2 linked regions of the Variovorax paradoxus genome follow. The protein of the gene in region 1 interacts with the protein of each later gene in a pairwise test. Links are inferred from orthologs where the notes say so. Each region holds a gene or a part of one and is shown on either strand. Other genes may lie near its edges.

The links.
Region 2: the proteins of GOQ09_RS14335 (region 1) and cyoB interact in binary tests that used the Escherichia coli proteins (3 or more experiments, as listed by UniProt). The link is inferred for Variovorax paradoxus from one-to-one orthologs.

The regions. Positions count from the first base shown.
Region 1 is NZ_CP046622.1:3,091,721-3,106,900, forward strand. What follows is about bases 8,279-11,074. They hold GOQ09_RS14335 (pyridoxal phosphate-dependent aminotransferase), read left to right. Parts: upstream 8,279-8,986; coding sequence 8,987-10,162; downstream 10,163-11,074. Other genes in these bases: GOQ09_RS14330 (CysB family HTH-type transcriptional regulator), read left to right, coding at 8,279-8,954; GOQ09_RS14340 (DUF3309 family protein), read left to right, coding at 10,298-10,456; hrpA (ATP-dependent RNA helicase HrpA), read right to left, coding at 10,526-11,074. In the rest of the region: GOQ09_RS14275 (SPFH domain-containing protein), read left to right, coding at 1-316; GOQ09_RS14285 (hypothetical protein), read left to right, coding at 524-973; GOQ09_RS14290 (response regulator), read left to right, coding at 1,082-1,474; GOQ09_RS14295 (branched-chain amino acid ABC transporter substrate-binding protein), read right to left, coding at 1,556-2,761; GOQ09_RS14300 (hypothetical protein), read right to left, coding at 2,902-3,315; GOQ09_RS14305 (DNA polymerase III subunit chi), read right to left, coding at 3,315-3,758; GOQ09_RS14310 (leucyl aminopeptidase), read right to left, coding at 3,755-5,287; LPS export ABC transporter permease LptF, read left to right, coding at 5,309-6,451; LPS export ABC transporter permease LptG, read left to right, coding at 6,448-7,557; GOQ09_RS14325 (sirohydrochlorin chelatase), read left to right, coding at 7,575-7,949; more of GOQ09_RS14330, read left to right, coding at 8,013-8,278; more of hrpA, read right to left, coding at 11,075-14,485; GOQ09_RS14350 (AAA family ATPase), read left to right, coding at 14,792-15,180. UniProt on the Escherichia coli protein: Shows aminotransferase activity with methionine and histidine as substrates, and to a lesser extent also with phenylalanine.
Region 2 is NZ_CP046622.1:4,416,108-4,431,490, forward strand. The notes cover bases 3,876-6,874. They hold cyoB (cytochrome o ubiquinol oxidase subunit I), read left to right. Parts: upstream 3,876-4,368; coding sequence 4,369-6,381; downstream 6,382-6,874. Other genes in these bases: cyoA (ubiquinol oxidase subunit II), read left to right, coding at 3,876-4,372; cyoC (cytochrome o ubiquinol oxidase subunit III), read left to right, coding at 6,374-6,874. Also shown: GOQ09_RS20615 (amino acid ABC transporter ATP-binding protein), read left to right, coding at 1-13; GOQ09_RS20620 (isopenicillin N synthase family dioxygenase), read left to right, coding at 15-1,034; GOQ09_RS20625 (HAD family hydrolase), read right to left, coding at 1,044-1,733; GOQ09_RS20630 (MFS transporter), read right to left, coding at 1,825-3,165; more of cyoA, read left to right, coding at 3,344-3,875; more of cyoC, read left to right, coding at 6,875-7,039; cyoD (cytochrome o ubiquinol oxidase subunit IV), read left to right, coding at 7,036-7,461; GOQ09_RS20655 (SURF1 family protein), read left to right, coding at 7,500-8,321; GOQ09_RS20660 (ATP-binding protein), read left to right, coding at 8,278-9,690; GOQ09_RS20665 (response regulator transcription factor), read left to right, coding at 9,687-10,235; PAQR family membrane homeostasis protein TrhA, read left to right, coding at 10,251-10,913; GOQ09_RS20675 (SlyX family protein), read right to left, coding at 11,254-11,478; GOQ09_RS20680 (AAA family ATPase), read right to left, coding at 11,483-12,934; GOQ09_RS20685 (ABC transporter permease), read right to left, coding at 13,024-15,383. UniProt on the Escherichia coli protein: Cytochrome bo(3) ubiquinol oxidase is the terminal enzyme in the aerobic respiratory chain of E.coli that predominates when cells are grown at high aeration.

The sequences.
Region 1 (15,180 bases):
CGAGGCTTTCATTGCCCGTTCCGAAGGCGAGAAGCAGGCCCAGATCAACAATGCCCAGGGTGAGGCGGCCGCCATCACCGCCGTGGCCACCGCCACCGCCGACGCCATCGAGCGCGTAGCAGCGGCCATTCGCCAGCCGGGTGGTGAACAAGCCGTGCAGCTCAAGGTGGCCGAGCGCGCCGTCGATGCCTACGGCAAGGTGGCGGCCGATTCCAAGACCACGCTGATCGTGCCGAGCAACATGAGCGAAACGGCAGCACTCATCGCCTCGGCCATGCGCATGGTCCAGGCCGGCAAACCGCAAAATCCGGCCTGAGCGACTGCTACAATCGTGGGCTCAGGAGCGGTGGATGAGCGGTTTAAGTCGCACGCCTGGAAAGCGTGTGAGGGTTAATAGCCCTCCGCGGGTTCGAATCCCGCCTGCTCCGCCAGAGATTGATTGTTCGTAACCGTTCACGAACATGCAGCAAGAGAAGAAAGCCCGAGTTGCCCCAAGGCACCTTGGGCTTTTTTGTGGGCGCCGTTGTACTCCAGCAACGCGCCTGGCGCCGCCAACCGAGGTCGTCTGGCGGTACCATCCAAAGGTCTTACTTTTCACGCCTGCAAAGGAGCCCGGATGGCCGGACAGCAACAAAACTCATCGCGTGGCGACACGTCACTCGAACAGACATTGGAGAAGACCGAAGCGGTTGCCGCCGATGTGCAGCGGGCATCGGACAACCTCGCGGTCGTGAATACAGTTCTCGAGCAGGGGCTGCCCGAAGAGGTACAGGTTGGCGACGTGGCCCAGGCGATCGAGCACACCAGCCAGCTGGAAGAAAAGCTGGCCAAGTCGGCGGAAACGCTGGCCGAGGTCAACGCCGCCTTGAGCGAAGAAATCGAAAAGCGGCTCGAAGCCACTGCCGAGCGCGACGAAAGCCAGGCACGGGCAGAAGAACTCAAGGCAAGAATCCGGACCGGCGCTGCGGACTGACGGTCTTTTCGGCCGGCCCCGGCCGAATGGATTGCGCCTTATCCCTTCTCCTACGCTGCGAACTCATCCGGCACGCTACGCTATTGGTTCTCAAAGCGAAACCACGGCATGGCCCTCATCACGTTCCTCGTCGAGGACAACAAGACCATCAGAGACAACCTGGTTCCGGCCCTCGAGGACCTGGTCAATGGACAGGTCGTCGGGTTTGCTGAAACCGAGTCGGCCGCGCTCGCCTGGCTTGCCGCCCATCCCCACGACTGGCAGCTTCTCATCATCGACCTGTTCCTGAAGGAAGGCTCCGGCCTTGGCGTGCTCTCGGGCTGCAAAACACGCGGACCCGGGCAACGCGTGGTGGTGCTGAGCAACTACGTCACGGCCGACATCCGCGCTCGCTGCGAGGCACTGGGCGCCGATGCGGTCTTCGACAAATCGCGCGATCTCGACGCCTTCATCGAGTACTGCAACACCGACCGGCCCTCGGGCCACGCCGCCCTCACCTGACCACCGGCGGCAGGCGCAATGAAAAAAGGGCCCGAAGGCCCTTTTCTTTTTTGCGCATTGCAGCGCTTTGCGGCGAGCCGATCAGCGCACCACGGCGATTTGCGTACGCACGCCACCCTTGTAGGTGAAGAGCGTCAGCGCGCCGTTCTTGATGTCGCCCTTTTCGTCGAAGGCGATCGGGCCGGTCACGCCCTTGTATTGCACCTTGCCGACTTCCGGCAGGTACTTTTCAGGGTCGGCGGAACCGGCCTTGACCATGGCTTCGGCCAGCACGTTGACTGCGTCGTACACGTACGGTGCATAGATCTGCACGTCCACGCCGTTCTTGGTCTTGAACTTGGCCTTGAAGTCTTCCAGCGGCTGCTTGAAGTCGCCGTCGACACCGCCGGCTTCGGCGCAAACCACCATCTCTTCGCCGATGGCATCGCCAGCCAGCTTCGGCAGTTCGCCGGTGCACAGGCCGTCGCCGCCCATGAACTTGACGTTCAGGCCGAGTTGCTTGACCTGCTTGAGCATCGGGCCGCCAACGGCGTCCATGCCGCCGAAGAACAGCACGTCGGGCTTGGCAGCCTTCAGCTTGGTCAGGATGGCGTTGAAGTCGGTCGACTTGTCGGTGGTGAACTCGTGCCCGACGATGGTTCCGCCGGCAGCCTTGGCCGCCTTTTCGAATTCTTCGGCAACGCCCTGGCCGTAGGCCGTGCGGTCGTCGATCACGGCAATGTTCTTGCCCTTGAGCGTTTCGACAGCGTACTTGCCCAGCGTGCCGCCGAGTTGCGTGTCGTCGGCCACCACGCGGAACGTGGTCTTGAAGCCTTGGCGCGTGTACTTGGGGTTGGTTGCCGAAGGCGAAATCTGCGGAATGCCGGCGTCGCTGTAGAGCTTGGAAGCGGGGATGGTGGTGCCCGAATTCAGGTGGCCCACGATACCGTTGACCTTGCTGTCGACCAGCTTCTGGGCCACTGCCGTGCCTTGCTTCGGATCGCCTGCGTCGTCTTCAGGCAGCAGCTCGAACTTGGCGACCTTGTCGCCGATCTTGAGGCCCTTGGCATTCAGGTCTTCGATGGCCATCCTGGCGCCGAACTCATTGTCCTTGCCGAGGTGGGCAATCGGACCGCTGGTGGGTGCCACGTGGCCGATCTTGACGACCAGTGCGTCTGCCGGAGGCGCTGCAGGTGCCGGGGCCGCTGCCGTGGGCGCCGGTGCGGCGGGTGCAGCAGCTTCTTCTTTTTTGCCGCAAGCCACAAGCGTGAGTGCAGCCAGTGCGACCGCAGTCCATTTCAATTGCATGAGAACCTCCAGAACATGGATAAATAAAACTAAACAAGAAACCGGTCGTGTGATCCGGGCGCGCAGACCTCGCAAGTTTCGCGCCGCGGACCAGCGGCACCCTCACGCCTACCGACCTGCGGCGCAGTTTAGCTGAAGCTTTATGCTCCGGAAGCTGGCGTAGACCCTGTGTTTTCCGAGAGTTCGGCGGCCATTGCCTCGATGACCAAAGCACGCAAAACGGCCTCGATTTCTTCACGCAGCCGAGGCAGCATCGAATCGAGTTGCTGTTGAACCGCGGCCGACACCGTGTCGCTCAAACGCTCTTCCAAAGACAGGTCCACGCGCTGCAGCACCCGATGCAAAAGCTGCTCTTCGAGGCGCACGATTTCGGCGTCGGACCGCTGCTCGGCCGGGGGCAGCGCCACGGCCTCGGCGGGGTCGACCGGCGGTACCGGCGTGCTGGCAGGAACAGGCGGCTTGCCCGCCTCGGCGGCCACGGGCTCGACCGGGAGATCGAGCACGGTGGTCAAGGTAGGAACGAACCGGGGCGGTGTACGCAGCGTGCTGGCCATCAGGAAGCGCTCCTCGCAAAATCGTGCGGCTGGATGGTGTAGCCCCGGTCGGCATAGTGGCGCCACCGCGAGCGGCCGATCTGCCGGTCTGTGGCCTCGTCGCTCACGATGTCGATCAGGCGCTCGAAGCGCTCGAAGCCCGCCGGAACCTCGGGCCCGAGGTTCACGAGCATCTCGCGGTGCGGAAGCGAGGCAACATCCGCACCTTCGGCCGAAAGGATGACCGGCGAACGGGCCACCATGTGCGCCTGCGCATCGCCGCGGCAATGCGCGATGAAGTCGGACGGCGAGAGCTGCCAGAGCGCGGCATCCACGGCCTCCAGCACCTGCGCCTCGCCCACCACAACCACGCGCAGCCCGCGCGCGCTCACGGCCTTGCGAACCAGCCGGCAGGCGTAGTTGACCTTGTCCGGCGTATTGAAGTGAAAGCCGATTTCCGTCACTGTGCGGACCGGGCCTTTCGCGCGGCGGGGCCGGCGTTCTTGCGCGCGGCCTTCGGTGCGGGCGCCTTGGCCGCACCGCTGCGCGCGCGCTCCATCAGGTAAGACACCAGCAGGCCCACCGGACGGCCGGTCGATCCCTTGGCCGCCCCGCTCTTCCAGGCCGTGCCCGCGATGTCCAGGTGCGCCCAGGCGAAATCGCCGGCAAAGCGCTGCAGGAACTTGGCGGCCGTGATGGCGCCGCCGGCACGGCCCGCCACGTTGGCCACATCGGCAAAGTTGCTCTTGAGGCCGTCGGCGTATTCGTCGTCCAGCGGCAGGCGCCAGCAACGGTCTTGCGATTCTTCTCCGGCCGCCTGGAGCGCGGCGGCCAAGGTTTCATCGGTCGTGAAGAGGCCGCTGCGCACGCCGCCCAGCGCCACCACGCAGGCCCCCGTGAGGGTGGCAATGTCGATCACGGCGGCCGGGTCGAAGCGCTTGGCGTACGTCAGTGCGTCGCACAAAATGAGGCGCCCTTCCGCATCGGTGTTCAGCACCTCGATGGTCTGCCCGCTCATGCTGGTGACCACGTCGCCGGGCTTGATGGCCCGGCCGTCGTTCATGTTCTCGCACGAGGGCACCAGGCCCACCACGTTGATTGCGGGCTGGATTTCGCCCAGCGCGCGGAAGGTGCCGAGCACGCTGGCCGCACCGCACATGTCGAACTTCATCTCGTCCATTTCGGCCGCCGGCTTGAGCGAGACGCCGCCGGTGTCGAAGGTAATGCCCTTGCCGACCAGCACCACGGGCGCCTGGTCCTTCGGGCCGCCCTGATAGCGCAGCACGATGAAGCGCAGCGGCTCGGCCGAACCTTGCGCCACAGCCGCGAACGAGCCCATGCCGAGTTTCTGCACTTCCTTGGGGCCCAGCACCTCGCATTTGATGCGGGGCAGCTTGGCCAGGCCTTCGGCGGCGTCAGCCAGCAAGGTGGGCGTGCAATAGTTGCCGGGGCGGTTGCCCCATTCCTTGGCAAATTCGATGCCGGACACTGTTGCGCGGGCTTCGTCGAAGGCCTTGCTCACGGCCGCGGCATCGCTCACACCGACCGTGAGGTTTCGGATGGAGCGTCCGCCGTCGCCGTTCGAAGCCTTCGATTTGCTCGTGGTGTAGACGTAGCTGGCGTCGGCCGCCGCGGCAACGGCGCAGGCCACCGCCGCCCCGTCGGCTTCATGCGCAAACACGATCACCACCCGCTTGGGCGCGTGGGCCTTGGCCGCGTTGACCGCCGCAATGACACCGCTGCGCACCGACGCGGGCTTGCCGTCGCCGATGGCGGCGAGCACCACGCGCGACGCCACCACCTCGTCCGGATGGTAGAGCGCAAGCAGCTTGCCGGCCTTGTCGGGCAGGTCGCCGGCCTTGCGCGCGCTGGCAATCAGCGCGGAAAGCGGGTCCTTGGCGGTGATGGGGGCGCTGCCGACGAGCACGATCAGAACGTCGGATTTTTCGGCCGCGGCGCGGGCGACGGTGAGGGTCTTGAGCTGAAAGTCCATAATCCTTTTTTTCCTCGAACGATGTTATTCCATTCTTCCCTACGCAAGGAGCTGTCGCGCAGCTTCGGAGCGACCCTCGTGGTCCTGGTCACCATCGTGATGACCATGATGCTCATCCGCACGCTCGGGCTCGCCTCCAAGGGCAGCGTGAACCCGTCCGAAGTGTTCCTCGTGATGGCCTACACGGTGCTCGGCTACATGCCGACCATCCTCAGCCTGAGCCTGTTCATCGCCATTGTCGGCACCTTGTCGCGCATGTACCGCGACAGCGAAATGGTGATCTGGTTCTCCAGCGGCCGCGGTCTCGTCGACTTCGTGCAGCCGCTGTTCCGCTTTGCCTGGCCGGTGCTCGCGCTGATTGCCATCATGGCCCTGCTGGGCTGGCCCTGGGCCAACTCGCAGACCATCGGCATGCGCGCGCAGTACGAAAGGCGCAGCGACATCGAGCGCGTCACGCCCGGCGAATTCCGCGAATCGGCCGGGCGCATCCGTGTCTTCTTCATCGACAAGGACACGCCCGATGGCGCCACCGCCACCAACGTGTTCATCTGGGCGATCGAACGGGGGCTGCAGATCACGACATCGGCGCGCAGCGGCCGCATCGAAAACGTGGGCGAGCACCGCTATCTCATGCTGAGCAATGGCCAGCGGGTCGAACGCCCGCTGCTGCAAACCGCAACCTCGGGCCTCAAGATCAGCGAGTTCGAGACCTACGGCACCCGTGCGGGCGGCAACGACTCCTTTACGGCCGACACCACGCCGGCACGCGCCAAGCCGACGCTCCAGCTCCTGCGCGAGCCCGGCGACGCAAACCGGGGCGAACTCGCCTGGCGCATCGGCATGCTGCTGGCCGCCATCAACTTCGTGCTGCTCGCATTGACCGTCTCCAGCGTCAACCCGCGCGTGGGGCGCAGCGGCAACCTGCTCTTCGCGCTGTTCGCCTTCGTCGTCTACTACAACATGCTCAACCTGGGCCAAAGCTGGATCAGCTCGGGCCGATACGGCATGGGCTCCTTCATGCTGCTGCTTCACGGCGGCGTGCTGCTGATCGGGGTGGCGTGGCTCGCTATGCGCAATAACAATTGGGGCAGGCGACGCAGGGCGGAACGCGTCATTGCCGGCGGCCTGCCGTCCCAGCCCACCAAGATCGATCCGACCACGTGAAAACAATCCGACGCCTGATCTACGTCGAGGCACTGAAGGCCGTGGCCTTCGTGACGCTCGGCTTCCTGAGCCTGTTCTTCTTCTTCGACTTTGTCGATGAGCTGCAATCCATCGGCAAACCCGAAAGCCTTGCCTACGGCCCCGCGCAGGCACTGGTCTACGTGACCTTGCTTATTCCGAGCCACCTCTACGAGCTGCTCCCGATCACGGTGCTGATCGGCTGCATCTTCGTGATGGCGCGGCTGGCGCAAAGCTCCGAATACACCATTCTTCGCACCAGCGGCCTTGGCCCCTGGCGTGCATTGCGCACACTGCTCCTGCTGGGCGTAGGTTTCGTTTTTCTGACCTTTGCCATCGGCGACTACATCGCGCCTGCGTCCGAGCGCACGGGGCAGCTGCTCAAGTCGCGCTATCAAGGCACCTTTTCGCTGGTCGGCAACACGGGAGCGTGGCTCAAGGAGAAGCGCGGCAACGTGTCCTACGCCGTCAATGTGGTCTCCATTTCGCGCGACGGCTCCCTCCGGAATGCGCGCATCTTCGAATTCGACGAGAAGGGCTACGTGCGCAGGCAGCTCCTCGCGTCTTCTGCGCGCATCGTTGACGACCATTGGGCGCTGTCTGACGTCGAGCTGCAGGACTACAACACCCGCGCCGACGCCAACAAGGCGCACATCATGACCACCCGGGTGCCACAGATGGACTGGCCGACCACGCTCACCGCCGAAATGGTGTCGGTCGCCCTCTTGCGGCCCGACCGCATGAGCACCATCGACCTGTTCGACTACATCAGCCACCTCGAAGCCAACGGGCAGACCGCCCAGCGCTACGAGATCCAGTTCTGGCGCAAGGTCTTCTATCCGCTCTCGTGCCTGGTGATGGTGGTGCTCGCCCTGCCCTTCGCTTACTTGCACTTCCGCCAGACCGGCATCACCACCTATGTGTTCGGCGGCGTGATGATCGGCATCAGCTTCTTCCTGCTGAACAACGTGTTCGGCTATCTCGGCAACCTGAGCAACTGGTCACCATGGCTCACGGCCGCGGCGCCGGGGCTCATCTATTCCGTCATGTCGCTTGCCGCATTCAGTTGGCTGGTTCTTCGACGATAGACGCGGGGGAGCCGGACATGAGCACGGTGAACGCGAGGGGCATCATCCTCCTGGCCCATGGCTCGCGCGACGATCGCTGGCGCGAGCCCATCGAGGCCGTGGCCGCGCGCGTCACGGCGCTGGATCCGCAAGCTCGTGTGGTTTGCGCCTACATGGAGCTGGCAACGCCCGACCTGCGCACAGCTTCGGCAGCCCTGATTGCGAGCGGCGCGCGGTCGCTCAGGGTCGTTCCGCTGTTCCTGGGCATGGGCAAGCACGCCCGTGAAGACCTGCCGTTGCAGCTCGAGGCCCTGCGCGGCACCTGGCCCAACGTGGAGTTCCAGCTCACCAACATCGTGGGCGAAGAGCCCGAACTGGTCGACCTGCTGGCCAGAATCGCAACCAAATCTTGAAGTCCTGGGCATTTCGATAGACTCCGAAGGCATAATGAATTCCGCAATAAGACGGAATTTGATATGAATCTGCACCAGTTCAAATTTGTTCAGGAAGCCGTGCGGCGCAACCTGAACCTTACGGAGGCGGCCAAGGCGCTCCACACCTCGCAGCCCGGAGTGTCGAAAGCCATCATCGAGCTAGAAGAAGAACTCGGCGTCGAAATCTTCGCCCGCCACGGCAAGCGCCTCAAACGGGTCACCGAGCCGGGCCAGCACGTCATCGCCAGCATCGAGCTGATCATGCGAGAAGTTGGCAACCTCAAGCGCATCGGCGAGCAATTCAGCGCGCAAGACAGCGGCACCCTCTCCATTGCCACCACCCACACCCAGGCGCGCTACGTGCTGCCGGTACCGGTGGCCAGGCTGCGCGAGGCTTACCCCAAGGTGAACGTGAGCCTGCACCAGGGCTCGCCCGACCAGGTGGCGCGCATGGTGATCGACGAAATTGCCGAGGTGGGCATTGCGACCGAATCGCTCGCGGACTACACCGAGCTCGTGACCCTGCCCTGCTACGAATGGCAGCACGTGCTGGTGCTCCCCAAAGACCACCCGCTGGCCGCCAAGGAGCGCGTCTCGCTCGAAGACCTGGCACACGAGCCCATCATTACCTACCACCCGTCGTTCACTGGCCGCACGCGCATCGACCACGCGTTTGCGCAGAAAAAGCTCACGCCGCGCATCGCGCTCGAAGCCATCGACTCCGACGTGATCAAGACCTATGTGCGCCTTGGCCTGGGCGTGGGCATCGTGGCCGAGATGGCGGTGCGCGACGAGTCGAACGCCGATCTCGTGGTGCGCCCCATGGGCCATGTGTTCGGCCAGAACATTGCCCGCGTGGCGTTCAAGCGCAGCGCCTACCTTCGCAACTTCGTCTTCAAGTTTGCCGAGCTGCTGTCCGACCGGCTCGACCGCAACCTGATTGCCAAGGCCCTGAGCGGCCATCAGCAAGACTACGATCTTTGATATTTCAGCAGACCCAGCTTCCGACCACGACCATGAGCACCGTTCTTTCCGCCCCCCGCACGCCGGAGATCACCACTAAGCTGCCCGCCGTCGGCACCACCATCTTCACCGTGATGTCCGCGCTGGCAACCGAGAAGAACGCTGTCAACCTCGGCCAGGGCTTCCCCGACTTCAACTGCGACCCGAAGCTGCTTGAAGACGTGACGGCCGCCATGGCCGCAGGCCACAACCAATATCCGCCTATGCCCGGCATTCCGGCGCTGCGCGAAGCCATTGCCGGCAAGATTGCCGCGCTCTACGGCCACAGCTACAACGCTGCCACCGAGATCACGGTAACCGCGGGCGCCACGCAGGCGATCATCACGGCCATTCTTGCAGTGGTGCGCACGGGCGACGAGGTGATTGTTCTGGAGCCCTGCTATGACAGCTACGTGCCCAACATCGAACTCGCAGGCGGCAGTGTGGTGCGCGTTCCGCTCACGCCGGGCACCTTCCGGCCCGACTTCGACAAGATTGCCGCGGCGCTCTCGCCGCGCACGCGCGCCATCATCGTCAACACGCCGCACAACCCGAGCGCCACCATCTGGACCGCGGCCGAAATGCGCAAGCTCGAAGAGCTGCTGGCCCCGACCGACGTGTTCGTGATTGCCGACGAGGTTTACGAGCACATGATCTACGACGGCGCACAGCACGAAAGCGTGGCCCGCTTCCCGGGCCTTGCGGCACGCAGCTTCATCGTGAGCAGCTTCGGCAAGACCTATCACGTCACCGGCTGGAAGGTCGGCTTCGTGGCGGCACCGGCGCCGCTCATGGCGGAATTCCGCAAAGTGCACCAGTTCAACGTTTTCACGGTGAACACACCCATGCAGCATGCGCTCGCGCAGTACATGGCCGACCCGAAGCCCTACCTCGAGCTTCCGGCCTTCTACCAGCACAAGCGCGACCTTTTTGCCGCAGGGCTCGCTGAGAAGACCCGCTTCAAGCTGCTGCGCAGCGAGGGAAGCTATTTCCAGTGCGTCGATATCTCGGCAGTCAGCGACCTGTCCGAAGCCGACTTCTGCCTCTGGCTCACCAGCGAGATCGGCGTGGCGGCCATTCCGCTGTCGGCGTTCTACGGCAACGGCTTCGACCAGCGCGTGGTCCGCTTCTGCTTCGCCAAGAAGGATGAGACGCTGATTTCCGCTCTCGACCGTCTTGCGCGGCTCTGAACAGACTGGCGCGGCTCCCAGGCCGACGCTGACGGTAGGACAGTCCTGACCGCCGAAGGAGCGGCTTTCCGGCGTGTCTTGCGCCCCTGGACAACGAGGATCGGTGCTCGTAACAACAACGTCCAGGAGAAAAGCATGTCCCTCTCGTTCATTCTGCTGATCATTCTGATCTTGCTGCTGATCGGCGCGCTGCCGAGCTGGGGTTACAGCCGAAGCTGGGGCTACGGGCCGAGCGGTGGCCTGGGCCTTGTCCTGGTGATCGTGATCATCCTGGTGCTCATGGGACGCATATAGCGCTTCCGCGTATTTCTCGCACCTAAAAGAAGCCCGCGCAAGCGGGCTTCTTTTTTGCCGCCCTGCCCCTCAGGCCTGCAGCTGGGCCCAGGCCTTGTCCAGCCGCTTGATGCTCACCGGCTGCGGTGTGCGCAGCTCCTGTGCAAAAAAGCTCACGCGAAGCTCTTCGAGCAGCCAGCGAAACTCGAGCATGCGATCGTCCACCGCGCCCTTGCGCTCCGCCACCAGCCGCCAGTAGCGCTGCTCCTGCGGGCGAAGCTCGGCCAGCTTGGCAGCGTCGCGCGCCGGGTCCGCGCGCAGCTTGTCGAGCCTCAGCACGATCGCCTTGAGGTACCGCGCGAAATGCTGCAGCTGCGTCCACGGTGCATCGGCGATGAAGCGCTTGCCCACAAGGCGTTGCAGCTGCTGCGCGGCGTCTTGCACGGCCTCGGGCTGGATCTTTGTGTCCTTGATCTTGCGCGCGGCAGCCGCGTATTCGACCAGGATGGTCGATGCCAGCCGCGCCACCTCGTTCGCAATCAGCGTGAGGCGGCCCCGGCCCTCTTCGAGCCGCCGCTTGAAGGCAAATTCATCGGTGGGCAGTGGCTCCTGAAGAAACGCGCGATCGATCGCCACGTCGATGATCTGCGTGCGCAACTCCTCCGATGTGCCGAGCGGCATGTAGGCCACCGCCATCTTCTGCAGATCGGGGATGTTCTTCTCGAGGTACTTGAGCGCGTCTTTCAGTTGCAGCGCAAACAGCCTGCGCAGGCCGGCGCGGTGCTTTGCGGCGGCCACGGCGGGTTCGTCGAACACTTCGATGGTGACGGCATCGCCCTCGTCGCGCAGCGCCGGAAATCCAATAAGCGACTGCGATCCGCGGCGCACTTCCATCAGTTCGGGCAGCTCACCGAAACTCCAGCTCGTGTAGCGCTGGCCGGCGGGCAAGCTCGGCGCGGCCGGTGCCGGCGCGGCGGCATTGCCCTTGGCCTGCGCGCGCCCATCGCTGCCGTCCGCCGGCTTTCGCTCCGCAGACGCCTTGACGTTGAGGCCCGCCAGCGCCTGGAAGGCGCCGCGAGCCTGCGCACCCAGTTCGGCCTTGAGTGCGCCCAGGTTGCGGCCCATGCCAAGCTGGCGCCCGTGCTCGTCCACGATGCGCAGGTTCATGAACAGGTGCGGCGGCAGCATGTCGAGCTTGAAGTCGGCGCGCTTCACGTCGATGCTCGTGGCATCGCGCACGCGCTTGAGCAGCACGTCGGTCAACGAGCCGTGGCCGAACACCTCGGGCGCCGAGAGTTCTTCCGCCAGCTTGGCCGCCGAATCGGGCAGCGGCACGAGGCGCGAGCGCGGGCGTTGCGGCAGGCTCTTGAGCAGCGCCTGGATCTTGTCCTTGAGCATGCCGGTAACCAGCCATTCGCAGCGCTCTTCGCTCACCTGGTTGAGCACGAAGAGCGGCACGCTCACCGTGAGGCCGTCCTTCGCGTCGCCCGGCCCGTGCAGGTAGCTCGCGGCACAGTCGACGCCGCCGAGCCGCAGCGTGGGCGGAAACGCCTGCGTGGTGATGCCCGCGGCCTGGTGGCGCATCAGCTCCTCGCGCGTCAGGTACAGCAGGCGCGGCTGCTCCTTCGAGGCATGGCGGTACCAGTTCTCGAAGGTGATGCCGCTCGCCACGTCGGCGGGCAGCTGCGCGTCGTAGAAGGCGAAGATCAGCTCTTCATCGACCAGCACGTCTTGCCGGCGCGCCTTGTGCTCCAGCCCCTCGACCTCGCGCACCAGCTTGCGGTTGGCGGTGAGGAACGGGAACTTGCTTTCCCACTGCCCGCCGACCAGCGCCTCGCGAATGAAGATCTCGCGCGCCGCCACCGGATCGACCTTGGTGAAATCGACGCGGCGCCCGCTGTAGACGACCAGCCCATAAAGCGTTGCGCGCTCCAGCGCGGAAACCTGCGCGCCCTTCTTCTCCCAGTGCGGATCGAGAAGCTGCTTCTTCAGCAGATGGCCGGCCACCTGTTCGAGCCACTGCGGCTCGATGTTGGCAATGCCTCGACCGAAGAGCCGCGTGGTCTCGACCAGTTCGGCCGCAACAATCCAGCGGCCGGGCTTTTTCTTCAGGTGCGCACCCGGATGCCGATAGAACTTGATGCCGCGCGCACCCAGGTACGCCTCGTCGTCTTCGAGCTTCCAGCCCACGTTGCCGAGCAGGCCCGCGATCATCGACAGGTGCAGCGGTTCGTAGCCCGCGGGCTCCGCGTTGATGCGCCACTTGTGTTCGGTCACGACCGTAAGCAGCTGCGAATGGATGTCGCGCCATTCGCGCACGCGGCGGATGTTGATGAAGTTCTGGCGCAGCAGCTGCTCGTACTGGCGGTTGCTCAGCTTGTGCGTATCGCCATGCCCGCCGCGCGCATCGCCGATCCATTTCCACAGCCGCAGGTAGCCGCTGAACTCGCTCTTCTCGTCGTCGAATTTGGAGTGCGCCTGGTCGGCCTGCTGCTGCGCATCCATCGGGCGGTCGCGCACGTCCTGCACGCTGAGGGCGGATGCGATGACGAGCACCTCTTCGAGCGCGCCACGCGTTCGCGCCTCCAGGATCATCCGTCCGACGCGCGGGTCGAGCGGTAGCTTGGCCAGCTCGGCACCGGTGGCGGTGAGTTCGTTGGCATCGTCGACCGCGCCCAGCTCGTTCAGCAGCTGGTAGCCGTCGGCAATCGCCCGCGGCGAAGGTGCTTCGAGAAACGGAAAGCGCGCCACATCGCCCAGGCGCAGCGACTTCATGCGCAAGATGACGCCGGCCAGCGATGAACGCAGGATCTCGGGGTCGGTAAAACGCGGCCGGCCTTCGAAGTCCTTTTCGTCGTAAAGCCGAATGCAGATGCCGTTCGCTACGCGCCCGCAGCGGCCCGCGCGCTGGTTGGCCGCGGCCTGGCTGATCGGCTCGACCAGCAATTGCTCGACCTTGCTGCGGAAGCTGTAGCGCTTGACGCGCGCCGTGCCGGTGTCGATCACATAGCGGATGCCCGGCACGGTGAGCGAGGTTTCGGCCACGTTGGTGGCCAGCACGATGCGCCGGCCCGTGTGGCCGTCGAAGATGCGGTCCTGCTCGGGGCCCGAGAGACGCGCGAACAGCGGCAGCACCTCGGCATTGCGCAACAGCGGCTGGTGGCTCAGGTGGCGACGCAAATGGTCCGCAGCCTCGCGGATCTCGCGCTCGCCAGGCAGAAAAACGAGGATGTCGCCCGCGTTGTGCGGATCGCGCCAGAGCTCATCGACGGCATCTGCAATCGCGTCGTTCAGGTCATGTTCGCGCGACTCCTCAAAGGGTCGATAACGCTGCTCGACTGGGAAAGTACGGCCCGACACGTAGATGATCGGCGCTGGCCCCTTGCCCGATGCGAAGTGCTGCGCAAAGCGGTCGGCATCGATGGTGGCCGAGGTCACGATCACCTTCAGGTCGGGCCGGCGCGGAAGAATCTCGCGCAGGTAGCCGAGCAGGAAGTCGATGTTGAGCGAGCGCTCGTGCGCCTCGTCGATGATCAGCGTGTCGTAGGCCTTCAGCAGCGGATCGGTCTGCGTCTCCGCCAGCAGGATGCCGTCGGTCATGAGCTTGACCGAGGCGTCGCGGCTCAGCCGGTCCTGAAAGCGCACCTTGAAGCCGACCACGTCGCCCAGTGGCGTTTTCAGCTCTTCGGCAATGCGCTTGGCCACCGAGCTCGCGGCGATGCGGCGCGGCTGCGTGTGGCCGATGAGCCGCCCCTTGCCCGGCGGTGCGTTGAGCTTGCCGCGGCCGAGCGCCAGCGCGATCTTCGGCAGTTGCGTGGTCTTGCCCGAGCCCGTTTCGCCGCAGACGATCACCACCTGGTGCGCCTCGATGGCGGCCATGATTTCATCGCGCCGGCCGGAGACCGGGAGCGACTCGGGAAAGTCGATGCGCAAGGGAGCGGAAGGTGTCGTGGTCGTCAAGGGAAAAGCTATTCGCGATGCGCGGCGGGCAAACCGTCGATTATCGGCGCGCACCGCCACTGTTGCACGCCTCCGACAATGCGCGGCCATTGCGCAACACGTCGAGTAAATAGTCTTTACTCAACTACACCCTACCGCTACGATTGCGCCCCATGACCTCCTTCCTCGTACCCCCCACTTTGCGCAGCCGCCGCGCAAGCCATGCCTCGGTGCATGGCGGGGTCGAGCTGCCGCGTCCGGCCTGAAGAAGAAGCCCGCGCGTCCGTTGCACCGGACGCCCTGCTCGCTTCCACGGCCGAAGCGCAGCAACCGACCCTTTCACAGCGTCTGCATTGCCGCCTCCTCGCCCGCGAGGGAGCGCCGGCTTCTTCATTTTCGTTTTATTCAAGAATTTCCATGTCCAACGACATTCATCCAGACCTGCATGCGGTGCTCTCCGAGCGGACGCGCCATCTGCAGGCAGTTGCCCAGGCGCTCAAGACCGAGCTCTTCGGCATCGACGACAGCATCGACCGCGTGATCGATTCACTGCGGGCGTGGTACGTGTTTCCGCAACTCATCAGCCGCCCGGTCATCGTGTGCCTTTGGGGCCTCACGGGCACCGGCAAGACGCAGCTCGTGCGCAGGCTCGCGCAGCATCTGGGCTTTTACGACCGATTCATCGAAGTGCAGATGGACGGCTTCAGCCACGGTTCGGGCTACAGCAGCCGGGGTTCGATTTCGGCCATGCTGGCCGAATCGGGCATCGACGAAGGCACGCCGGGCATCCTGGTGCTCGACGAGTT
Region 2 (15,383 bases), 1.3 Mb from region 1 along the record:
GCGCGGCGCATGACATGCTCTCCACACTCATGACAGACACGCAGACTCTTCCGCTGATCGATGTCGCGCCGCTCGTGGCCGGTGCGCCTGAACGCGACCGTGTGGCCGCGCAGATCGGCGCCGCCTGCCGCGCGCACGGCTTCTTCTATGTCACCGGCCATGGCGTCGACTCCGCGCTGGTGCAGCGGCTCGAAGTGCTGAGCCACCGCTTCTTCGAGCTGCCTGAAGAAACGAAGATGCAATGGCGCATGGCACTGGGCGGGCGCGCGTGGCGCGGCTACTTTCCGCTGGGCGGCGAGCTGACCTCCGGGCGACCCGATTGGAAGGAAGGCCTGTACCTGGGCACCGAACTGCCGGCCACGCATCCGCTGGTGCAGGCCAGAACGCCGGTGCACGGGCCGAACCTGTTCCCCGACGTGCCGGAATTTCGCGAAACCATCCTCGGCTACATGGCGGCCGTCACTCGGCTCGGCCATCGCCTGATGGAAGGCATTGCGCTGAGCCTCGGCCTGCCCGCAACGTATTTCGCCGAGCGCTACACCGCCGATCCGTTGATCCTGTTCCGCCTGTTCAACTACCCCTCGCAGCCCGTGCCCGAAGGCCTGGACGTGCAATGGGGCGTGGGCGAGCACACCGACTACGGCCTGCTCACCATCCTGCACCAGGACAACGTGGGCGGCCTTGCCGTGCACACGCCGGGCGGCTGGATCGACGCACCGCCAATTGCCGGATCGTTCGTCTGCAACATCGGCGACATGCTCGACCGCATGACGGGCGGGCTCTACAAGTCGACTCCGCACCGCGTGAAGCGCAACACCTCGAGGCGCGACCGGCTTTCGTTTCCGCTGTTCTTCGATCCGAACTTCGAGGCCCGCGTTCAGCGCATCGAAGGGCTGCAAGGTGCAGAGGCGCGCGACGACAGCGCCGAGCGCTGGGACCGCGCCAATGTGCACGCCTTCAGCGGCCGCTACGGCGACTACCTGCTCGCCAAGGTGTCGAAGGTGTTCCCGCAGTTGCGCGACGAAGTGCTCTGACCCTGCAGGTCAGGCGCGCTCCTGCGCTGGCGTGGGAAACCACAGCGGCACGTGCGCCATGGCATCGTGCAGCGAATCGAGCACATGAAACGCCTGCCCGATGATCGGCTCCGGCGGGTGCTTGAGGTCCGGCACGATGACGACGCGCAGCCCCGCCGCCAAAGCCGCCTTGGCGCCGTTCTCGCTGTCTTCGAAGGCCACGCAATCCGCCGGTTCCACGCCGAGGCGCTCTGCCGCAAGCAGGTACAGCGCCGGGTCGGGCTTGGCGCGGGCCACTTCGTCGCCGCCCGCGAAAGCCTCGAAATGGTGCAGCACATCGAGGCTGCCGAGACAGGCCTGGATCTGCCCGCTGCTCGACGACGAAGCAACCGCGCAGCGTGTGCCGCGTCCGCGCAAGGCGGTGAGCAACTCGGCCGCGCCGGGCTTGATGGGAAAGAGCGGCCGGAGGTCGCCGTCGGCGCGCTGCAGCTGCAGCGCGGCGGTCACTTGCGTCGCCGCGTGCTGGTAGGCGGCCGCGCCGCCGAGCAGCGCAGCAAGGATCTGCTTCGACTCAGCCATGGCCAGCCCCACGCATTGCAGGTACTGGGCGTGCGAAAGCTCGATGTCGAGCGTGCGGGCGGCTTCGATCCAGGCAGCCATGATGGGCCGCTCCGAATCGATGAGCAGCCCGTCCATGTCGAAAATTGCGGCGGCGAACATGAGGCGAATCCTAAGCCAGCCGGCGCCGCGGCGCCCGAAAAGAAAAAGGGGCCGGCGGCCCCTTTTTCAGAACACCCTCGTTTGACGGAGATCAGTCCCGCACCAGCGCCCGGTTCAGGCCCAGTGCCGCCAGCGTGCCGACCGCGCCCGAGAGCAGGTAGACGCTGACATACGCCAGCCCGAAATTCGCCGACAGCCCGAGCGCCACCAGCGGCGCAAAGGCCGCACCGATGAGCCAGGCCAGGTCGGCCGTGAGGGCCGCGCCGGTGTAGCGGTACTTGGGTTCGAAGTTCGAGGTCACAGCGCCGGCGGCCTGGCCGTACGACAGGCCCAGCAGCACGAAGCCCAGCAGAATGAAGATGTCCTGCCCGATGCGGCCGCCGTCGAGCAACGTGGGCGCAAAGCCGCTGAACACCGCGATCATCGCGGCCAGCCCACCCAGGGTGAAGCGCCGCCCCACGCGGTCGGCAATCAGGCCCGAAGCCACGATGCCGCCGGCACCCAGCACCGCGCCGATCATCTGCACCACCAAGAACTCGGTGATCGACTGGTCCGAATACAGCGTGATCCACGACAGCGGGAACACCGTGATCAGGTGGAACAGCGCATAGCTCGCCAGCGCCGCGAAGGCACCGATCAGCAGGTTGGCACCTTGCGAGCGAGTCAGCTCCAGAACGCTGGTGGGCTGCAGTTCGCGCTCCTCGAGCAGGCGCGAATACTCATCAGTAGCCACCAGCCGCAGCCGCGCGAACAGTGCCACCACGTTGATCGCGAACGCAACGTAGAAGGTGTAGCGCCAGCCCCAGTCGAGAAAGTCCTTGAGCGCCAGGCTGCCGTAGAGATACGCAAAAAGTGCGCTGGCCACGAAGAAGCCGAGCGGTGCGCCCAGCTGGCCAAGCATGGCGTACCAGCCGCGTCGGTTCTGCGGTGCATTGAGCGCCAGCAGCGACGGCAGCCCGTCCCACGAGCCGCCGAGCGCCAGGCCCTGGGCAAAGCGGAACACCGACAGCAGCACGATGGATGTGAACCCGATGCTCGCGTACCCCGGCAGGAAGGCGATGCCCGCGGTGGAGGTTCCCAGCAGGAACAGCGCAATGGTCAGCTTGGCCTCTCGCCCGAACCGCCTCTGGATGCTCATCGAAATGACGGTTCCGAACGGCCGTGCAATGAAGGCGAACGAAAAAACCACGAAGGCGTAGAGGGTTCCTTCGAGCCGCGCCTCGAACGGAAAGAACACCGCCGGAAACACCAGCACCGAGGCAATGCCGTAAACGAAGAAATCGAAGTATTCCGATGCCCGCCCGATGATCACGCCGACGGCGATTTCGCCCGGCGCGATGTGGGAATGCTCGTCGCCCTGCCGGGCGCCGTTGTCGGACGTGTTCGGCACCGGCGGTGCGCCTTGCGGAAGGATGCTGGACGTCGTCGTCATTGCGTTTTGTAATTCGGGTGTCACGTGCAGTGACAAAGGTAGACCATGAACAGGGAGGCTCCAAGCGTCTCACCGAACGGGGATTCCCGCCATAGGACAAAACGTCCAATAGCGGGGCGCAACCTTTGGTCGTAGATTGTGGGGTCTTTGCGCAGCCCCTGCACTTCTTTCTTTCGGCATGCCCACCCTCAAATCTCTTCGGCGATGGTCCTTGTTGCTTCCCCTTGCCTTGCTGGCAGGCTGCAACACGGTGCTCATGAATCCTCCCGGCGACATCGCCAATCAGCAGGGGCGGCTCATCGTCGTCTCGACCGTGCTGATGCTGATCATCATCGTTCCGGTGATCGCGCTGACGCTCTTCTTCGCCTGGCGCTATCGCCAGTCGAACAAGGAGGCCGACTACAGCCCCGACTGGGACCACTCCACCCAGCTCGAACTCGCGATCTGGGGCGCGCCGCTCCTGATCATCATCGCGCTGGGTGCCATCACCTGGATCAGCACGCACACGCTCGACCCGTACCGTCCACTGAGCCGGCTCGACGCCGAGCGCCCGATTCCCGCCGAAGCCAAGCCGCTGGTGGTCGAAGTGGTGGCGCTCGACTGGAAGTGGCTCTTCATCTACCCCGAGCAGGGTTTTGCCACGGTGAACGAAATGGCCGCGCCGGTCGACCGGCCGATCACTTTCAAGATCACCGCCTCCTCGGTGATGAACTCCTTCTTCATTCCCGCGCTCGCCGGCCAGATCTACGCCATGCCGGGCATGGAGACCAAGCTGCACGCCGTCATCAACAAGCCCGGCGAGTTCGAGGGCTTCTCGGCCAACTACAGCGGCGCCGGCTTCTCGGGCATGCGCTTCAAGTTCCACGGCCTGAGCAACACCGACTTCGACCAGTGGGTGCGGAAGGTCAAGGCGGGCAAGGACGGCGAACTCACGCGCGAGCAGTACAAGAAGCTCGAAGTGCCGAGCGAGCGGGAGCCGGTGCGGCACTACGCCACCGTGGCCCCTGACCTGTACGACGCCATCCTCAATCTCTGCGTGGACCGCAACAAGATGTGCATGAAGGAAATGATGGCCATCGACGCGAGTGGCGGGCTGGGCAAGCCCGGCGCGTTCAACATTGCCACCATGCAGGCCTGGCAGGCTGACACCCTCATCAATTCGCCAAGGCGCAAGTACGTCACGGCGATGTGCACCACCGAAGAATGACGATGCTCGAAAACCTTGACCTGACGAAGCTTGTCTTCGGCCGCCTCACGTGGGAGGCGATTCCATACCACGAGCCCATTCTGCTGGCGACCTTTGCGGCCGTGGTGCTGGGCGGCCTTGCCATCCTGGGCGCCGTTACCTACTTCAAGCTCTGGGGCACCATCTGGCGCGACTGGATCACGAGCATCGACCACAAGAAGATCGGCATCATGTACATCGTGCTCGGCCTTGTCATGCTGCTGCGCGGCTTTGCCGACGCACTCATGATGCGGGCCCAGCAAGCCGTTGCCTTCGGCGACAACGCCGGCTTCCTGCCGCCGCACCACTACGACCAGATCTTCACCGCGCACGGCGTGATCATGATCTTCTTCGTGGCCATGCCGCTGGTCACGGGCCTTATGAACTTCGTGGTGCCGCTGCAGATAGGCGCGCGCGACGTGGCTTTTCCGTTCCTGAACAACTTCAGCTTCTGGATGACCACCTTCGGCGCCGGCCTGGTGATGGCGTCGCTCTTCGTGGGCGAGTTCGCCAAGACCGGCTGGCTGGCCTACCCGCCGCTCTCGGGCATTCTGTTCAGTCCCGACGTAGGGGTCGACTACTACATATGGTCGCTGCAGATAGCGGGGGTAGGTACCCTGCTCTCGGGCGTCAACCTGCTGGCCACCATCGTGAAGATGCGCGCGCCGGGCATGACCATGATGAAGATGCCGGTGTTCACCTGGACCGCCCTGTGCACCAACGTGCTCATCGTGGCCGCCTTCCCGGTCCTCACCGCCGTGCTCGCGCTGCTGTCGCTCGACCGCTATGCCGGCACCAACTTCTTCACGAACGATCTCGGCGGCAACGCCATGATGTACGTGAACCTGATCTGGATCTGGGGCCACCCCGAGGTGTACATCCTCATCCTGCCGGCCTTCGGCATCTTCTCCGAAGTGGTGTCCACCTTCAGCGGCAAGCGCCTCTTCGGCTACGCCTCGATGGTGTACGCCACCATCGTGATCACCATCCTGTCGTACCTCGTCTGGCTGCACCACTTCTTCACCATGGGCTCCGGCGCCAGCGTGAATTCGTTCTTCGGCATCACGACGATGATCATCTCGATACCGACGGGCGCGAAGATCTTCAACTGGCTCTTCACCATGTACCGCGGCCGCATCCGCTTCGAGCTGCCCATGATGTGGACTGTCGGCTTCATGGTCACCTTCGTGATCGGCGGCATGACGGGCGTTCTGCTCGCAGTGCCCCCGGCCGACTTCGTGCTGCACAACAGCCTGTTCCTCATCGCCCACTTCCACAACGTGATCATCGGCGGCGTGCTGTTCGGAATGCTGGCGGGCATTACCTACTGGTTCCCCAAGGCCTTCGGCTACAAGCTCGATCCGTTCTGGGGCAAGTGCTCGTTCTGGTTCTGGCTCGTGGGCTTCTGGGTCGCGTTCATGCCGCTGTATGTGCTGGGCCTGATGGGCGTCACGCGCCGCATGAGCCACTTCCAGGACATGTCGCTGCAGTTCTGGTTCCAGGTCGCGGCCTTCGGCGCGGTGCTGATCGCACTGGGCATTGCGTCGTTCCTGATCCAGTTGGTGGTGAGCTTCGTGCGCCGCGAGTCGCTGCGCGACACCACGGGCGACCCGTGGAACGGCCGCACGCTCGAATGGTCGACCTCGTCGCCGCCGCCGGCCTACAACTTCGCGTTCACGCCGCGCATCCATGACAACGACGCCTGGACCGACATGAAGCGCCGCGGCTATGCCCGCCCGCTCGAAGGCTTCACGCCCATCCACATGCCCAAGAACACCAGCGCGGGCTTCATCATCGCGGCCTTGGCAGCGGTCTGCGGCTTTGCGTTGATCTGGCAGATGTGGCTCGTGGCGGGCATCGGCTTTGTCGCCATGCTGGCCGCCGTGATCATTCACACCTTCAACTACAAGCGCGACTACTACATTCCCGCGGAAGATGTCGTCCGTACCGAAGCCGAACGCACGCGCCTCCTGGCAGCAGCCCATGTCTGATACCACCGCCCTCCACTCCCCCGCGGCCGGCCACGCCCACAGCGACCAGACGGGCAAGCCGCCCGTGTTCGAGCTGTTCCACGTCGGCAACGACCACCACCCAGAGAACGGCACGCTGCTCGGGTTCTGGCTCTACCTGATGAGCGACTGCCTCATCTTCGCCTGCCTGTTCGCGGTGTACGGCGTGCTGGGCCGCAGCTACGCGGCCGGCCCCTCGGGCGCCGACCTGTTCGACCTGCCGCTGGTGGCCGTCAACACCTCGCTGCTGCTGCTCTCTTCCATTACCTACGGCTTCTCGATGCTGGAGATGCAGAAGAAGCGCATGGGCGGCACGCTGGTGTGGCTTGCCATCACGGGCCTGCTGGGTGCCGGCTTCATCGGCCTGGAGCTCTACGAGTTCGCGCACCTCATCCATGAAGGCGCGGGCCCGCAGCGCAGCGCATTCCTGTCGTCGTTCTTCGCGCTGGTCGGCACCCACGGCCTGCACGTGACCTTCGGCATCATCTGGCTGGTCGTGCTGATGTTCCAGTTGCCCAAGCACGGCTTCACCGCCGCCAACCGCCGCCGCCTGATGTGCCTGTCGATGTTCTGGCACTTCCTGGACGTGGTGTGGATCGGCGTCTTCACCTTCGTTTATCTGATGGGATCGATGGCATGAGCACCGCCCACACCAACACTGCCGCCGCGCACGGCCACGACGCGCACCACGAGCACCATGCACACGACGACCATCACGACGATGGCCCCGTGAGCCACAGCACCTTCAAGGGCTACATGACCGGCTTCGTGCTGGCCGTGATCCTGACCGCGATTCCGTTCTGGCTCGTGATGGGCAAGGTGCTTGTCAACACGCACACCACTTCGCTCATCATCCTCGGCTTTGCCGCGGTGCAGATCGTCGTGCACATGATCTACTTCCTGCACATGGACGCCAAGTCCGAGAGCGGGTGGAACATGCTGGCGCTGATCTTCACCATCGTGCTCGTCGTCATCACGCTGGCCGGCTCGCTCTGGGTCATGTACCACATGAACGCCAACATGATGCCGATGTCGGTGCACGACATGAAGAACATGCCTTGACGACGACCCTGCCGCCAGACCACAGCACCCGCAACACAATGGCCGCACGGCAGCGCTCCACGGCCGCGCGGGTGATCTTCATGGTCTGCGCGGCGCTTGCCTTTGCCGGCTTTGTCGCGCTCGGCAACTGGCAGGTCGAGCGCAGGGCCTGGAAGCTCGATCTCATCGCCCGCGTCGAACAGCGCGTGCACGCGCCGCCCTCCGAAGCCCCAGCGCGCGACCGCTGGCCGCAGATCAGCGCGGCCGCCGACGAATACCGTCACCTGCGCATCACCGGCACTTTTCTGCACGACAAGGAGACCCTGGTGCAGGCCAGCACCCGCCTCGGCGCCGGCTTCTGGGTGCTGACGCCGCTGCAGGCGGCCGATGGCACCACGGTGCTGGTCAACCGCGGCTTCGTGCCGCCCGAGGCACGCGAGCGCTCGTCGCGCACGGCCACCGAGCCCAAGGGCGAGACCGCCGTGACCGGCCTGCTACGCATCACCGAGCCCAAGGGCGGCTTCCTGCGCAAGAACGACCCGGCCGCCGATCGCTGGTTCTCGCGCGACGTGCAGGCCATTGCCGCCGCGCGCGGCCTGGACAATGCGGCGCCCTACTTCATCGATGCCGAGGCCATGCCCTCCCCCCAAGGCACGGCACCGGCATGGCCCGCTGGCGGCCTCACGGTCATCGCCTTTCCCAACAGCCATCTCGTCTATGCCATTACCTGGTACGGCCTGGCGCTGATGGTCGCGGGCGCGGCATGGTTCGTGTGGCGTGACGATCGCCGCCGCAAGCTCGCCAACTCAGCCGACCGCAGCGGCGACAATGCCTCTCATGCCGACGGAAGACACCGCCAAGACGGCCCCCGCCCCGACTGAAGTCTCCGCCGTAGCGGGGGAACTGCACGCGCCCCGCGCGGGCGTCGCAAGCCTGGACAACGCCACCGGCCACAAGAACATGCAGCAGCTGATCCAGCTGCGTTGGTTTGCGGTGGTCGGGCAGGTGATCACCATCCTGTTCGTGCACTACGGCTTCGGCATCCGGCTGCCGCTCGATCAGATGCTGCTGGTGCTGGCGTGCCTGGCCCTCTTCAACGTGGTGAGCCTGCTGCGCTCGCGCACCCTTCGCAAGGTGACCAACGGCGAGCTGTTTCTTGCGTTGCTGGTCGACGTGGCCACGCTCACCGCGCAGCTTTACCTGAGCGGCGGCGCGACCAATCCGTTCGTTTTTCTGTATCTCTTGCAGGTCATTCTGGGCGCGGTGCTGCTCAAGGCATGGTCGACATGGACCATCGTGGTCATTGCCAGCCTGTGCTTTGCAGGGCTGGCGCTTTTCTCGCGCCCGCTCGCGCTGCCGCTCGACCACGACCGCGGACTCTGGAGCCCTTATGTGCAGGGCATGCTGATCTGCTTTGCGCTCAACGCGGCGCTGCTGGTGGTGTTCATCACGCGCATCAGCCGCAACCTGCGCGCGCGCGATGCACGGCTGGCCGACCTGCGACAACGCGCATCGGAAGAAGAGCACATCGTTCGCATGGGCCTGCTCGCATCGGGCGCCGCGCATGAGCTGGGCACGCCGCTTGCCACGCTGGCAGTGATCCTCGGCGACTGGCGCCGCCTGCCGCATTTCAGTTCAGACCCCGAGCTGCTGACCGAAGTGGCCGAGATGGAGCTGCAGATCCAGCGCTGCAAGAGCATCGTGAGCGGCATCCTGCTGTCGGCTGGCGAAGCGCGGGGCGAATCGTCCGAAGAAACGACGGTGAGCACCTTCCTCGACGAACTGGTGGAGGAATGGCGCACCACACGCCCTGTGGAAGAGTTCGACTACGACAACCGTTTTGGCCGCGACCTGCCCATGGTTTCCGACTCGGCCGTGAAGCAGATGATCTGCAACGTGCTCGACAATGCGCTGGAAGCCTCGCCGCACTGGTTGCGCCTGGAAGTGGTGCAAGACGCCGATGCGCTGACGCTCACTGTCACCGATGCAGGGCCGGGTTTTCCGCCCGCGATGCTGAAGCAGTTCGGCAAGCCCTACCAGTCGAGCAAGGGCCGGCCGGGCGGCGGGCTCGGGCTGTTCCTGGTGGTGAACGTGGCGCGCACGCTCGGAGGCCGGGTGGCGGTGCGCAACCGGCCCGAAGGCGGCGCCACTGTGGCCATTACGCTGCCGCTATCGGCGGTGGTGCTGGAGGAAGAGGACGATGAAGCCATGGACGACACCATTGCCATGACTGGAACCACAAGCCCATGACGGACGCCGCCGAAGCCGAGCGCCAGTTGCTGATCGTCGAGGACGACGCGGCCTTTGCGCGCACGCTTGGCCGCTCGTTCGAGCGCCGCGGCTATGCGGTCACGCACGCAAGCAATGCCGACGAGGTCGAAACGCTGCTGCAAGGCCATTCGCCCGGCTACGCGGTGGTCGACCTGAAGCTCAACGGCGAGGCCTCGGGCCTGGCCTGCGTGCAGATGCTGCACCGGCACAACCCCGAGATGCTGATCGTGGTGCTCACAGGTTTTGCGAGCATTGCCACGGCCGTGGAGGCCATCAAGCTGGGCGCCTGCCACTATCTTGCCAAGCCCTCCAACACCGACGACATCGAAGCCGCGTTCGGCCGGGCGACGGGCACCACCGAGGTAGAGTTGACCAACCGCTCGACGTCGATCAAGACGCTGGAGTGGGAGCGCATTCACGAGACGCTTGCCGAGACGGGCTTCAACATTTCGGAGACCGCGCGGCGGCTTGGCATGCACCGGCGCACGCTGGCGCGCAAGCTCGGCAAGCAGCAAGTCAAATAGCAAGGCGACATCGACATGAACTCCGGCAAGCCGACATCCGCAGTGCGTAGCCAGACCACGCTGGAAGAGATCTTCAACTCACTGAGCCACGGCCTCGGCCTGCTGCTGGCCATTGCGTCGCTGCCTATCCTGGTCTACAGCGCCGCGCAGAAGGGGCAGGCCGCCAACATCGTCGGTGCCTCGCTCTTCGCAGGCACGGCCATCGTGCTGTATCTCATTTCGACGCTGTACCACGCGCTGCCTACCGGCAAGGCCAAGGCGTGGTTCAACCGACTCGACCACGCAGCCATCTACCTGTTCATCGCGGGCAGCTACATGCCATTTCTGTTCGGTGTGCTGCGTGGGCCATGGGGCTGGACGCTGTTCGGAGCCATCTGCGCGGCGGCGGCGCTGGGCGTGGGTGCCAAGCTGTTCAACCGGCTGCAGCATCCGCTGTGGTCGACCGGGCTCTATGTGGCAATGGGCTGGATGGCGTTGATGGCGGCGGTGCCGCTGTACGAACGCATGTCGCCGGCAGGGCTGGGTTGGCTCGTGGCCGGTGGGCTGTTCTACACCGCCGGTGCGGTGGTCTTCTTGTTCGACAACAAGGTGCGGTTTGCCCACTTTGTATGGCACCTGTTCGTGTTGGCTGGTAGTTCTTGCCACTTCTTTGCTGTGCTCTGGCATTCGCACGGCTGATCTTGTTCTTGGCGCTGTTGGTCAGGGCGCCGTTGTTCAGGGCGCCGTTGTTCAGGGCGCGTGCAAAGGCCACCGGGTACTCCCCTCCGCGAATGTCCCCCGCCTTCGGCTCCTCCTTTATTTCGCTGCGCGGAGCACCCGATGCCCTGTGCACTTGGACGCGCTGCTGGTGTACCGCTGATCAACCTCCGCTCTGTGCAACGCACCCGCTGGCGGGGTGCCTTGCGCAGCGAAATAAAGGAGGAGGCCGCAGGCCGGGGGACATTCGCGGAGAAAGGTACCCCGTCGGCGGGTGCGCCGCCCTGAACAGCAGCGCCGAAAACTGCAGGAGCAGCCCTCCTCAGTAATGCGGCGGCAACTCATCCCGCAAGCTGCGCGCCGCCCCTTCCTGCCCCGCGTTCTGGCTCTGCTGTTTCAGCTGCGTCACCTGAAGAATCAAGCTGTCGATCTGCTGCTGTTGACGATAGATCGTCATGTTCAGCTGCTCCAGCAGGTCTTCCGCGTAGCTCGACTTGATCTCGAGTTCAGTCAGCCGCTCTGCAATGTCGTCCGGTAGGTGTTCCATGCCTCTATTGGACAGGAACCGCCGCCAGAGCGCTTTCGTCGACTGATGCAGCGGCCTCGTTCACCATGCGGCTCAGCATGAGCGCGGCCCGCAATGGATACAGCGTGCGCTCATCTCCCTCTGCCTTGTTGCTCACGATGGTGCCGGTCGACGGCCCCATGCTGGCCGTGCGCACCGCATCGGGCCGATGAACCGGCACCATGAACGGCGAGTGAGTGGTGTAGATGATCTGGTTGCCGAAGTCCCGCTCGAAGTGCTCGAGCAGGTCGGCCTGCGAGCGCGCATGCAGGTGCAGGCCGGGCTCGTCCAGCAGCAGGATGGCATCGCCTGCACGGCCGCCCTTTGTGTCCGCAAAGAAGGTGACGTAGAACGAGAAGAACCATTGGAAGCCGCGGCTGCGCTCGTCGAGGTTCACTTCCACCTCGTAGGTGTCGTCGGGATCGGACACCAGCGTGTCCATGTACGGCCCGTCGAGGTTGAAGCGCACCTTGAGCTCACGGTCCTTCCACAACCTGCGGATCTCCGAAGTGACGACGGCGCCCGCGCGATTGACGAGCTGGTTGCGCGTGGCAAGGTCGTTCTTGTCGAGCAGGTCCTGCAACTGCTGCGGGTCGAGTCCGGCCACCTTGCAGAGCTTTTCGAAGCCCTGCTGCTCAGGCGCCGCCTGGCCCCAGCCCTTGCGCACCAGGTAGTCCGCAATGTTCTGGCGGCCGGGCAGTGCCGGATATTCGTCCACGTAGATGAAGCGCGGCAGCTTCTCGAGCACCCATTGCTTCGCCTTTGCGAGCGCCGGCGTGTCGTTGGCAATCGCACGGGCCATGTCCTCCAGTTCGAGCAGCATCTGCTCCTGCTTGTCGCTGAGCTCGGCATCCGCAACGGCCAGCGCCTTGCGCAAGGTTTGCAGCGCCTTGACCGCGCCTTCCGACCACCGGATGTAGTCGGGGCTCAGGATCATGGCGGCGTCGAAGGCGTCGGCCTCCTGCTCCAGCGTCGCCCTTGCCTCCTCGGCGACTTTCTCGGCCGCGGCCTTCACCGCCGGCACGATCTTGCGGACCTTGCCCTTGATGTCCGACACGTCGAGCGACAACTCCGCCAGGCCTTCGAGCCCCGTCCAGCGCGCCGTGCCGTAGCCGCGACCGGCGGTGACGTGCCGCACGTTGGCCGCGCGTGGAAGCATCTCCGTGAGCTCGGCCCGCTCGCCCTCGTCGAGGGCCCAGCGTGTGGCAACGACCGGTGTATCGGCCTGGCACTCTTCAAGGCGGCGGTGCCGCGGAAAGTCCTTGATCGGGCTGAGCTCGGTCATGCCTTCGGCGGGGTTCAGGCTGTGCAGCGCGCGCAGCAGGTTCGACTTGCCGCTGTCGTTGCGGCCGAGGATCGCGGTGAGCTGCGTGGAATCGATGGAGCCGCTGTCGTTGATCGAGCGAAAGTTGGTGATCTGGAATGACGCCAAGCGCATGTAGGGGGGTTCTCATCGAATGAATGCAGGGCCGGGGAATGTATTGCATTCCCAGGCCCTTCCCGCCCGCGACCGAAGAAAAAAATCTATTACTCGGCCGCGCGCCGCAGCGTGTCCACCACCGGCCTGCGCAACACGTCGCGCAAGCCCCACCATCCCGCGGCCAGCGCCAGCACGGCGCCCGCGAGCGCACCGGCCACCGGCACCACGGGCGATGCGGTCCAGGTGAAGTCGAACACGTAGCGCGCAAGCCCCCAACCGATAACGGAGGCCACGATGCTCGCCAGGAAGCCGGCGAGCAGGCCGACACCGGCCAGCTCCGCGCGCTGCACCTGGCGCAGCAAACTGGCGCGGGCGCCGACCGCGCGCATCACCGCGAACTCGCGGGCGCGCTCTTCGCGCGTGGCGGTGACCGCGGCAAACAGCACCACAAGGCCCGCCGCAAGCGTGAAGCCGAAGAGGAACTCGACCGCGCGAATCACCTGGTCGAGCACGCGCTGCACCTGGTTGATGGTGGCGCTCATGTCCACGTTGGTCACATTGGGGTAGCTGCGCACCAGCGCGTTGTCGAAGCCCCGGGTTTCGGGTGCGCGGAAGGCGCCCATGTAGGTCACGGGCACGTCGGGCAAAGCGGCCACGGTGTACATCACGAAGAAGTTCGCATGCATCGAACCCCAGTCGACCTTGCGCAGAGATGTGATGCGCGCATCGTTCTGCATGCCGCCGATGTCGAAGCGCAGCACGTCGCCCAGCTTGAGGCCAAGCGTTTCGGCCAGGCCTTCTTCCACGCTCACTTCGCCGGGCGCATCGGGCTTCCACGCACCCGCCACGATGCTGTTGTGCGCCGGTGCCTCCACGCTGTTGCTGAGGTTGAACTCGCGATCCACCAGGCGCTTGGCGCGGTCTTCCACGTAGTCGTCGGGCGACACCGGCTTGTCGTTGATGGCCACCAGCCGGCCGCGGATCATCGGGTACCAGTCGAACTTGCGCACGCCGGCGTCGCGCAGCGATTTCTGGAACGCGGTGCTCTGGTCGGGCATGACGTTGATGACAAAGCGGTTGGGCGCATCGGGCGGCGTGGCCCTGCGCCAGCTCGCCACGAGGTCGGTGCGCAGCAGCACCAGCAGCACCAGTGCAAGCAGGCCGACCGCCAGCGCGCTGACTTGCACCACCGCATAGGCCGGCCGCGCCGAGATCTGGCGCGTGGCCAGCACCAGCCAGCGCGGCGCGGTTGTTTCGTTGACGCTGCGGCGCAGCACCTTCACAGCCAGCCAGCTCAGCAGAGCGAACACGGCCACGGCGCCCGCAAAGCCGCCCACGGCGATCAGGCCGAGCTTCAGGTCGCTGCTGGCCGCAATCAGCAATGCGGCAAAGCCGGCGACGCCAATACCCAGCACCGCGAGCGATGCGGGCTTGAGCCCGCCGACATCGCGCCGGATCACCCGCAGGGGGGGCACCTTGGCCAGCTGCAGAACCGGCGGCAGGCCGAAGGCGAACAGCAGCGTGAGCCCCATGCCCAGGCCGAAGGCCACGGGCCACAAGGTGGCTGCCGGCAGCGCCGTTTCGACCAGCCCCGCAAGCAGCACCACGAACACGTAGTGCACGGCAAAGCCGATGGCCACGCCAAGACCGCTGGCGACGATGCCGACGACTGCGAACTCGAACGAATACGCCATGGCGATGGTGCGCTGGCTCTGGCCGAGCACGCGCAGCATCGCGCAATCATCGAGATGGTTGGCCGCAAAGCCGCGCGCGGCCAGCGCCACGGCCACGGCCGAGAGCAGCGCCGCGAGCAGCGCGACCAGGCTCAGGAATTTCTCGGCCCGGTCCAGCGTCTGCCGCATTTCGGGGCGTCCGCCTTCGAAGGAGTCGAGCCGCACGCCGCGCATTTCGCCCTTCTTGATGGTGGCCTCGGCCCAATCGGAAAAGCGCTTGACGTCTGCATCGTCGCCCGCGACGGCATAGCGGTAGCCGACACGGCTCGCGGGCTGCACGAGCCTGGTGCGCGGCACGTCGGCCTGGTTGAGCATGACGCGCGGCGAAAAGCTCATGAAACCCGCGCCACGGTCGGGCTCGAGCGTGATCACGCGTCCGATGCGCAGGCTGCTGTCGCCAAGAAGAAGCATGTCTCCCACCTTGAGCGCGAGCGAATCGAGCAGCGAGGCATCGACCCACACCTCGCCCGCCGGGGGAATGTCGCGCGTGATGCTGCCGGACGCATCGGCCGCATTCGCAGTTTGCAGGTTGCCGCGCAACGGGTAGCCCGCGGTCACGGCTTTCAGCGCCACCAGCTTGCTGGCGCCGCCCTGGGCGTCGTCGGCCCGTGCCATGGTGGGAAAGCCGTAGGTGCTGGTGCCCTGGAGGCCGTACGCGCGTGCCTGCGCAATGAAAGCCTCAGGCGTGGGGTTGTCGCTTACTACCACGGCGTCGCCGCCGAGCAGCTGCCGCG